Regions from separate parts of the Kitasatospora sp. NPDC048715 genome, predicted to be linked through region 1. Evidence: riboswitches for the same ligand, from Rfam matches in the RefSeq annotation. Region 1 holds a riboswitch; each other region holds the start of a gene.
The links. A riboswitch is a leader RNA that binds a small molecule or an ion and turns the genes downstream of it on or off. The one in region 1 is predicted to bind S-adenosylmethionine.
Positions count from the first base shown of each region.

Region 2: it holds a riboswitch for S-adenosylmethionine, as region 1 does, so the genes downstream of both, ACGFSC_RS32215 (IclR family transcriptional regulator) here and ACGFSC_RS30425 (aminotransferase class V-fold PLP-dependent enzyme) in region 1, are expected to answer to the same signal.
Region 3: it holds a riboswitch for S-adenosylmethionine, as region 1 does, so the genes downstream of both, thrC (threonine synthase) here and ACGFSC_RS30425 (aminotransferase class V-fold PLP-dependent enzyme) in region 1, are expected to answer to the same signal.

Region 1 covers NZ_JBICVH010000018.1:67,802-71,066, reverse strand. Annotated here, with positions in the region: gene ACGFSC_RS30435 (hypothetical protein) at 1-216, shown strand, start outside; gene trpD (anthranilate phosphoribosyltransferase) at 336-1,412, shown strand; SAM riboswitch class IV at 1,521-1,639, shown strand; gene ACGFSC_RS30425 (aminotransferase class V-fold PLP-dependent enzyme) at 1,691-3,076, shown strand; gene ACGFSC_RS30420 (Lrp/AsnC family transcriptional regulator) at 3,080-3,265, opposite strand, start outside.
Region 2 covers NZ_JBICVH010000019.1:239,138-242,402, reverse strand. Annotated here, with positions in the region: gene ACGFSC_RS32220 (threonine/serine exporter family protein) at 1-852, shown strand, start outside; gene ACGFSC_RS32215 (IclR family transcriptional regulator) at 895-1,608, opposite strand; SAM riboswitch class I at 1,809-1,951, opposite strand; gene ACGFSC_RS32210 (hypothetical protein) at 2,038-3,111, opposite strand.
Region 3 covers NZ_JBICVH010000025.1:5,305-8,569, forward strand. Annotated here, with positions in the region: gene ACGFSC_RS37365 (trehalose-6-phosphate synthase) at 1-536, opposite strand, end outside; gene ACGFSC_RS37370 (glucosyl-3-phosphoglycerate synthase) at 575-1,612, opposite strand; SAM riboswitch class I at 1,724-1,860, shown strand; gene thrC (threonine synthase) at 1,877-3,184, shown strand; gene ACGFSC_RS37380 (ubiquitin-like small modifier protein 1) at 3,220-3,265, shown strand, end outside.

The DNA of each region.
Region 1 (3,265 bases):
GCCGGGGGGCTGGGGCTCGGGCGCCAGCTCAAGGACGAGATCTACGGCTGCCCGCCGGTGCTGGTGCTGATCGGCCGGCCGCAGGACTCCTGGCTCGCCGCCTGGAGCCGGGCGGACGCCGCCATCTCCCGCCCGGTGGAGCCGGTGGCGCTGGCCGGGGCGGTCGCCACCCTGCTGCGGGCGCGGCTGGCGAAGCGGACTCCGGTCGTCCGCTGAATTCCCCCCCGGCAACTGGAAAAGAGAGGGGTAGAAGCGGCCCCTTCGCTCGATAGGCTGGCTCCATCCGTACGGACGTCCCCCCGGAGCGGGGAACCGACAAACAGCTGGAGTCAGCCATGGTGAACGTGAACCCTGCGAACGGCGGTAGCGACCCCGCGCAGGTGATCCGCACCTGGCCGGACCTCCTGGCCGCGCTGTTGCAGGGGGAGGACCTCGACCGCGCGTCCACCGCGTGGGCGATGGACCGGATCATGAGCGGCGAGGCGTCCCCCGTGCAGGTGGCCGGGTTCATGATCGCTCTGCGGGCCAAGGGCGAGTCGGTCGAGGAGATCGCCGGCCTGGTCGACGCGATGTACGAGCATGCCGAGCCGCTGGAGATCCCCGGACCGGCGGTGGACATCGTCGGCACCGGCGGGGACCGGGCGAAGACCGTCAACATCTCCACCATGTCGGCGATCGTCGCGGCGGCCGCCGGCGCCAAGGTGGTCAAGCACGGCAACCGGTCGGCCTCCTCCGCCAGCGGCTCCTCGGACGTGCTGGAGAAGCTCGGGGTGGCGCTGGACCTCTCCGCGCAGCGGGTCGCCGAGGTGGCCGAGGAGGTCGGTCTCACCTTCTGCTTCGCGGCCAAGTTCCACCCCTCGATGCGGCACGCCGCCACCGCGCGGCGCGACCTCGGGGTGCCGACCTCCTTCAACATCCTCGGCCCGCTCACCAACCCGGCCAGGGTCACCGCGCACGCCATCGGCTGCTTCGACACCCGGCTGGCCGGGCTGATCGCCGGGGTGCTGGCCGAACGGGGCGCGACGGCGCTGGTCTTCCGCGGCGACGACGGGCTGGACGAGCTGACCATCACCACCACCTCGCAGGTCTGGCTGGTGCGCGACGGGGTGGTCACCGAGACCACCTTCGACCCGCGGGACGTCGGCATCGAGCTGGTCGGCATCGAGGCGCTGCGCGGGGCGGACGCCTCGTACAACGCCGAGGTCGCACGGCGGCTGCTGGCGGGGGAGCACGGGCCGGTGCGGGACGCCGTCCTGCTGAACACGGCGGCGGCGCTGGTCGCGCTGGACCTCGGCGAGGCGCCGCTCGCCGAGCAGCTGGCGGCCGGCATGGAGCGGGCCGCGGAGGCGATCGACTCCGGTGCCGCGCAGGACCTGCTGCGACGCTGGTCGGAGGCCACCAGCCGGATCTGAGGCGGTAGTTGGGGAGCCCGTGCCGGAACGCCGGCACGGGCTCCCGCGCTGTCCGGATGCTGGATGCCCGTTTGACCACCCGATGGACGCGGCCTAGAGTCTTGGCCAGGTCATGAGTGACAGTGCGAAGCCCCAGCTGGCTGTCCGGCAACCCTCCGTCCGTGGCGGGGTGCCCTGGGTGAGGACCGGGTCGTCACGGCAAGCCGTCCGTGCGACAAGCGCGGACGCCCGACGACTAGCACTCCCGGGGTCCCTCACCCCTGAAGGAGTGCATCCTCATGTCCCCTCTCGCCACCACCGAGACCTGCGCCCCGCTCGCCGTCCTCGGCGCCGACGTCCAGGTCCCGCTCGCCAACGGTGAGAAGGTCGGCTACGCGGCGCTGGACTACGCGGCCAGCTCCCCGGCGCTCCAGCGGGTGTGGGACGACGTCGCCGCCTACGCGCCGTACTACGGCAGCGTCCACCGCGGGGCCGGGTACCTCTCCCAGCTGTCCACCGACCTGTTCGAGCAGAGCCGCCGCACCGTCGGCGAGTTCCTCGACCTGCGCGAGGGCGACCAGGTGGTCTTTACCCGGGCCACCACCGACTCGCTCAACCTGCTGGCCGCGGCCCTTCCGGCCGGCACCCGGGTGTTCGCCTTCGAGACCGAGCACCACGCCTCGCTGCTGCCCTGGGCGCACGCCGGACTGGGCGTCACCTACCTGCGGGCGCCGCGCTCCCGGGCCGAGGCGGTGGCCGCCCTGGACGCCGCCCTCGCCGGGGCGCCCGAGGGCCCCAAGCTGCTCTGCGTCACCGGCGCCTCCAACGTGACCGGCGAACTGTGGCCGGTCGCCGAGCTGACCCGGACCGCGCACCGGCACGGCGCCCGGGTGGTGCTGGACGCCGCCCAGCTGGCGCCGCACCACCGGGTCTCGGTCCGCGAGCTGGACGTCGACTGGATCGCCTTCTCCGGCCACAAGATCTACGCGCCGTTCGGCGCCGGGGTGCTGGCCGGCCGGGCGGACTGGCTGGACGCGGCCGAGCCGTACCTGGCCGGCGGCGGGGCGACCCGGACGGTGGCCCGGGAGAGCGACGGCTCGGTGGCCGTGCAGTGGCACACCGGCCCGGCCCGGCACGAGGCCGGCTCGCCGAACGTCATCGGCGCCTACGCGATCGCCTCGGCCTGCCGGGCCCTGACCGAGGCCGGCTTCGACGCGCTGGAGGCCCGCGAGCAGCAGCTGATCGCCCGGCTGACGGCCGGGCTGGAGCGGATCCCGCAGGTCAAGGTGCTGAACCTGTTCGGCTCCGACTCCGCCCGGGTCGGCGTGCTGTCCTTCGTCGTCCGGGGCTGGAACAGCTCGCACTTCTCGGCCGCGCTGTCCGCCGAGTACGGCATCGGGGTGCGCGACGGCCTGTTCTGTGCCCACCCGCTGGTGCGCACGCTGCTCGGGGACGAGGACGTCGCCCCGTCCGAGTGCGGCGCGCCGGAGCCCTCGCTGCCGGGCGAGCGCAGCCTGAACGCGATCCGGGTGAGCTTCGGCGCCGGGACGCCGGACGAGCACGTCGACCGCTTCCTGACCGCCGTCCGGGAGCTGGTCACGGACGGGGCGGCCTGGAACTACCGCAACGAGGGCGGGCGCTGCGTCGCGACCGTGCAGATCGACCGGGGGCGGCGCGAGGGCTGAGCGCTACTCGTCCAGGCCGAGGGCGAAGGCGGCTTCCAGGTCGTGCTGGGAGTAGGTGCGGAAGGCGATCTGGGTCTCGGTGTGGGCCACGCCCGGGACCTTGTTGAGCCGGCCCGGGATGACCTCGGCCAGGTCGTCGTGCCGGCGCACCCGCACCATCGCCACCAGGTTGTAGCCCCCGGTCACCGA
Region 2 (3,265 bases), on a different contig from region 1:
GGGGTGGGGGTCTGTCTCTTCCTGCAGCCGGTGGCGGCGAACGTGCTGGCGGCCGGGCTCGGCTCGCTGATCGTCGTGGGGCTGACCGTGCTCGCCCGGCGGCTGCCGTACCTGCGGCCGCTGCTGCCCGTCACCGCCGGTTTCCTGGTCGCGCTGCTGGTCCTCTCGCTCGCCCGGGCCGGGCTGCTGGAGGGCCCGCTGCGGACCATCGTGGCCACGCTGGCGATCCTGCTGCCGGGCGGACTGCTCGTCACCGGGCTGTCGGAGATCGCCGCGGGTGCGTCCAGCGCGGGTACGGCCCGGCTGGTGTCCGGTGCGGTGCAGCTGGCGCTGTTCCTCGCCGGGGTGGCCGCGGCCGCGACGGCGGCCGGCGTGCCGGCCGCCGCGCTGGCCGACGTACAGGTCGCCAGGCCGAGCTGGTGGGTGATCGCGCTGGGGCTGGCGCTCGCGGTGGCGGGCGTGGTGGTCAGCGTGAACACCCCGCCCTCGGCCGTCCCGTGGATCGTCGTGGTGATCGCGGTCAGCGTCACGGTCCAGGTGGTGGTGGGGTCGGCGCACGGCGCGGCGGTCGGCGGCCTGGCCGGCGCGGTCACCGCCGCGGCCGCGGCCACCCTGGTGCACTGGCTGCCGGGCGGTCCGCTCTGGCAGGTGCTCTACCTCCCGGCGTTCTGGATCGTGGTACCGGGCTCCTTCGGCCTGCTGCACACCGCGCAGATCGAGGTCGGGAACGGCGCGCAGTCGGTGCTGACGGCCGTGTCGGCGGTCTTCGGGGTGTCGATCGGCACCCTGATCGGCTCGGTGATCAGCCGGATCCCGCGTCCCTCCCGCGCCGTGCTGCTGCCCCGGGCCTGAGCCCGGGGCAGGCGGGGCCCCCGACGCGGGCGGAGCCCCCGCTCAGGGGTGGCGCAGGGCCTCGGTGAGCCGGTGGGCGGCCTCGACGACGGCCTGGGAGAGGTGGGCGCCGGGGTGCCGGGTGAGGCGTTCGATCGGGCCGGAGACCGTGACGGCGGCGACCACCCGGTTGGACTGGCCGCGGACCGGCGCGGAAACGGAGGCGACCCCGAGTTCGCGCTCGCCGACCGACTGGGCCCAGCCCCGGCGCCGCACCCCGCTCAGCGCGGTGGCGGTGAAGCGGGCGCCCTGCAGTCCGCGGTGGAGCCGTTCGGGCTCCTCCCAGGCGAGCAGGATCTGGGCGGCGGCGCCGACCTTCATGGGGAGGGTGACGCCCACCGGAACGGTGTCGCGCAGGCCGGTGAGGCGCTCGGCCGCGGCCACGCAGATCCGCACCTCGCCCTGCCGGCGGTAGAGCTGGGCGCTCTCGCCGGTGATGTCGCGCAGCTGGGTGAGGACCGAGCCGGCCGCGGCCAGCAGCCGGTCCTCCCCGGCCGCCGTCGCGAGCTCGCCGAGCCGCGGGCCGAGCATGAACCGGCCCTGGGTGTCCCGGCTGACCAGGCGGTGGTGTTCGAGTGCGACGGCCAGCCGGTGGGCGGTGGGCCGCGCCATGCCGGTGGCGGCGACCAGGCCGCCCAGCGTGACGGGGCCGGCCTCCAGGGTGCCGAGGATCGAGGTGACCTTGTCGAGCACGCCGACGCCGCTCGTGTTCTCCATGTGGGGGTACTCCAGTCTCGGGGCCCGGAGCAGCGGACGGTCGCTGCTCACGGCGGCTCCTGGCGGGGAGCCGGGGGGTGTGGTCAGCGAGGACGGGCCGGGGGAAACGGCCGAATGCCTGCGCCGGGCACGAGACGGGTACGCGAAAGCGCCGGGGCGGGAAGCGCCCGGGCGAAGGACAGCACAGAGAGCACCGTGTCTCCTCATCTTTCCCGCGCCACAGTGGCGACAGGCCGGAGTTGGCACTGCCCCCGGACGGCACGGCGCGTACTTCGGACGCCGGGTCGAACGGGGAGTTGCCGGGGCTTCGTAGGGCCGGTCCCTCCACCCCTCTGGATGATTCGCCAGGAACGATACAAGACTTCCCGGGCCGCTCGGCAAGCCCCCCCACCTCCGGCCCCCACCCCCGGCCGCCGCCCGCGGGCCCGCTCAGCGGTGGCGCGGCTCCGACAGGCCGGTGCACGGGGCCCGGTCCGGGCCGCCGGGGGCGGTGGCGTCCCAGGCATTCAGGGCGTCGAGGGCGGCGGCGCGTTCGGAGGCCGTCGGCCGGGTGCCCTCGGGGCCGAGCAGGTAGTCGGCGACCGGGGTGAGCAGCAGGGTCGCGTCGCCGGCCGGGAGCAGCAGGGCCTCGTCCCACCGGTGCCGGATGACGGTGCGGCGCAGCAGGGTGCCGTGGCGCGGCCGGAGCGGGCGGTGGCGGCCGCGGCGGCGGCGCCGTTCGGGGGCGACCTCGGTCTCCAGGACGGTGCGCACGTCCCGCAGGGAGCCGAGCGGCACGTGTTCGGCGGCGAGGTCGAGGAGGGCGGCGGCCTCCGGGGCGAGCCGGTAGGCGGCGACCACCGCGGCGGTCTCGACGGGGTCGAAGGGCTGCCCGGCGAGCTGGGCCACGTCGATCACGTCGCCCGCGAGGAAGGCCCGCCCGAGCCCCTCCTCGGCGAGGGCGATCAGGCATTCCACGTGGTCGTCGGCGGCCAGGTAGGGGCGGACCGGGACGGTGGCGAGGTCGCCGGTGAGCGCGGCGGTGGCGACCCGTACCTGGTACCACGGGTCCAGCAGCGGGTCCTCGCCCGGCCAGCGCAGGGTGACGGCGGTGTGCCGGGGCCGCTCGCCGAACAGGGTGACCTCCACGGACTCCACCGGGTGATCGGTGACCAGCCGGTTGACGGCCTGCCAGAGCGTGGCCTCGGTGGGGCTGACGAGGCCGAGCTCGGCCAGCGGCCGGGGCAGGTCGGGCGGGTAGTAGCCGGCCAGTGGCAGGTCGCGGATCGGACGGACCCCGGTGGCGTCGGCGAGGTCGCGCGCGACGCCCGCGTAGCACTCGGCCCGGTCGCGGGCGCGCTGCAGCTCGGCGCGGGCGTGCCGGCCCATCCGGACGCCGTCCCGGGCGAGCGCGGCGAGCACCAGGTACGGGAGGTGGCGCTCGCCCCGGGCGCGGTGGAGCAGGTCGACCGGTCCGGCGGCCGGGTCGACGTCGAGCAGCCGGTGGAGCAGGTCGGTGTTCATGGGGGTCCGCCTCCGAGAGCCGTGGTGGTCGGCCGGACGGCGGCCGGGCGACCGGGGACGTGGCGGGTCCGGCGGTCGGGGCCGGGCCGACTGCGGGCGCCACACCGTCGATTGTGGTCACGGCCGATCAACGCCGGATCACCACCGGGTCGAT
Region 3 (3,265 bases), on a different contig from region 1:
GCCGCCCGGAGCAGGGCCGGGACCAGGGAGAGGTGGTAGTCCTGGACGAGGACCGCGGCGTTCGGGGCGGCCTCGGCGGCCAGGGCCTCGGCGAAGGCCTCGTTGTACGCCCGGTAGGCGGCCCACTCGGTGCGGAAGCCGGCGTCGAAGGCGGGTGCCGTGGGGGTCGCGTAGAGCAGGTGGTGGACGAACCACAGGGTGGAGTTGGCGACGCCGTTGTAGGCGCGGGCGAAGGTCTGCGGGTCGATGTCCAGCATCCGTACGGCCTGGCCGCCGACCTCGTGGCCGGCCAGGTCGAGGCGGCCCCGCGGCGCCTCGGCGGCGGCTCTGCGGTCGGCGTCGTTGAGGGCGGCGCAGACCCAGACGGCGTTCGGGTCCGCGATGGCGGAGAGGCCGGAGACCAGTCCGCCGCCGCCGCGGCGCAGGGTCAGCGTGCCGTCGTCGGCGGTGCTGAAGGACACCGGTCCCCGGTTGGAGGCAACCAGGACGGGGGCGGTGCCGGTCGCGCTCGAACGGTTGGTCGTGAGATCGCCCATGGTTGGGATGTTGCCGGGGGTTCGGGGCGGCAAACCCCTCAATGACGGGTCGCGTATTCGGGGACGGTGTGCATCGGGGGGCGTTCCAGGGCGGTCACCGGGTGGGTGTGGGCGGTGAAGGCGCGGGTTTCCGGGTCGCGGGTGAACTGGGTGAGCTGGGGGTGGACGAGGTCGGCGGAGGCCTTGAGGCGGTGGGTGCGGTCGAGGCGTTCCAGGGCGGTCCGGTAGATGGTGGCGGCCATCCGGCCGAGGGCCTGGCCGTCCTGGTGGCGGTGGTGCCGGACGCCGACGTCCACCTGGGCCAGGGCGTCCAGGCCGGCCAGTTCCAGGGCGTCGACCAGCAGGCCGAGTTCGACGCCGTAGCCGGTGGGGAAGGGCAGCCGTTCGAGCAGTGAGCGGCGGGCCGCGTACTCGCCGCCGAGGGGCTGGACGAAACCGGCGAGTTCCGGCCAGTGGAGGTTGAGCAGGGGCCGGGCGACGAGTTCGGTGACCCGGCCGCCGCCGGCGGGCAGGACGGCGCCCTCGGATTCCAGCGGGCGGTCGTACATGGCCTTGACCAGCTGGATGGACTCGTCGGTCAGCAGCGGGCCGAGGATGCCGGAGACGAGGGACGGGTCGAATTCGCGCAGGTCGGCGTCGACGAAGCAGACGATGTCGCCGCGGGTGACCAGCAGCGAGCGCCAGAGCACCTCGCCCTTGCCGGGGACGGCGGGCAGCCGGGGCAGGACGGCGTCGCGGTGCTCGACCCGGGCGCCGGCCTCGGCGGCGACGGCGGCGGTGGCGTCGGTGGAGCCCGAGTCGACGACGACGAGTTCGTCGACGAGCGGGAGGCGTTCCATCAGCTCGCGGCGGATGGTGCGGACGATGTCGCCGACGGTGGCCTCCTCGTCCAGGGCGGGGAGGACCACGCTGACGGTGCGGCCGGTGCGTTCCTTGGCGGCGAGGAGGGTGCGGACCGGCCGGTCGGCCGCGCTCCAGGAGCGGCGGCGCAGCCAGGACGCCGCCTGCGGGAGGAGCTCGGGAATCGGTTCGGCGGGCACGGAGGTCTCCTCGGCGGGGTCGGTGGGACGGGTCATCTCGCGTGGCGGACGGACCCGTTCAGGATTGACGCCTTCGGATACAGTCTTCGTACAGCGGTCGGACCTTTGCACGCCGGGGTCGCCGTTGAGCATCACCACAATTTCACAAGCTCATCCAGAGGGACTGAGGGAACGGCCCGTTGACGTCCCGGCAACCTTCCCGCGCGGCTGTCTGTCGACAGGCCCCGGCGGGACAGGTGCCAATTCCGGCCTGTGGCGCGACCGTGCCACGGGGAAGATGAGGAGAGAGGCCTCGCCATCATGGCTATCGACACCGCCGCACCCTCCCCCAGCCTTCGGCCGGGGGGACCCCCGCCCGTCGACCTCGGCCCCGCCGCCGCGCTGTCCTGTCGCGAGTGCGGCACCCGCTTCCCGCTCGGCCCCAGCTTCGCCTGCCTGGAGTGCTTCGGCCCGCTGGAGATCGCCTACGAGTTCGGCAGCGAGGGCGCCGAGGAGCTGCGCAAGCGGATCGAGGCCGGTCCGGCGTCCATCTGGCGGTACGCGCCGCTGCTGCCGGTTCCGGCCGACGTGGCGTCGAAGCCCAATCTGAACCCGGGGTGGACCCCGCTGGTGAAGGCGGACAACCTGGGCCGGGAGCTCGGTTTCACCGCCCAGCTGCACGTCAAGGACGACTCCGGGAACCCGACGCACTCGTTCAAGGACCGGGTGGTCGCCTGCGCGATCGAGGCGGCCCGGGCGTTCGGGTACACCACGCTGTCCTGCTCCTCCACCGGCAACCTGGCCGGCGCGGTGGGGGCGGCGGCGGCCCGGGCCGGGTTCCGGTCCTGCGTGTTCATCCCGCACGACCTGGAGCAGGGCAAGGTCGTCATGGCCGGGGTGTACGGCGGCGAGCTGGTCGGCATCGAGGGCAACTACGACGACGTGAACCGCTTCTGCTCGGAGCTGATCGGCGATTCGGCCGGCGAGGGCTGGGGCTTCGTCAACGTGAACCTGCGGCCGTACTACGGCGAGGGTTCCAAGACGCTGGCGTACGAGATCTGCGAGCAGCTCGGTTGGCGGCTGCCGGAGCAGATCGTGATCCCGATCGCCTCGGGCTCGCAGCTGACGAAGATCGACAAGGGCCTCCAGGAGCTGATCAGGCTCGGCCTGGTCGAGGACCGGCCGTACCGGATCTTCGGTGCCCAGGCCGAGGGCTGCTCGCCGGTGTCGGCCGCGTTCAAGGCCGGCCGGGACGTGATCAAGCCGGTCAAGCCGGACACCATCGCCAAGTCGCTGGCGATCGGCAACCCGGCCGACGGCCCGTACGTGCTGGACATCGCCCGCCGCACCGGTGGCGCGGTGGAGGACGTCACGGACGCCGAGGTCGTGGCGGCGATCCGGCTGCTGGCGCGGACCGAGGGCATCTTCGCCGAGACCGCGGGCGGGGTGACCGTCGGCGTGCTGAAGAAGCTGGTCGAGACCGGGCAGCTGGATCCGGCCAAGGAGACCGTCGCGATCAACACCGGCGACGGCCTGAAGACCCTGGACGCCGTCTCCGACGCCGGGATGACCGCCGTCATCCGCCCGACGCTGGACTCGTTCCGCGCCGCCGGCCTCGCGTCCGCCTGAACCACCCGATCGGCCCCGCCCCCGCAAGGAGAGTCATGAGCGCCAACGTCCGCATTCCCACCATCCTCCGCACCTACACCG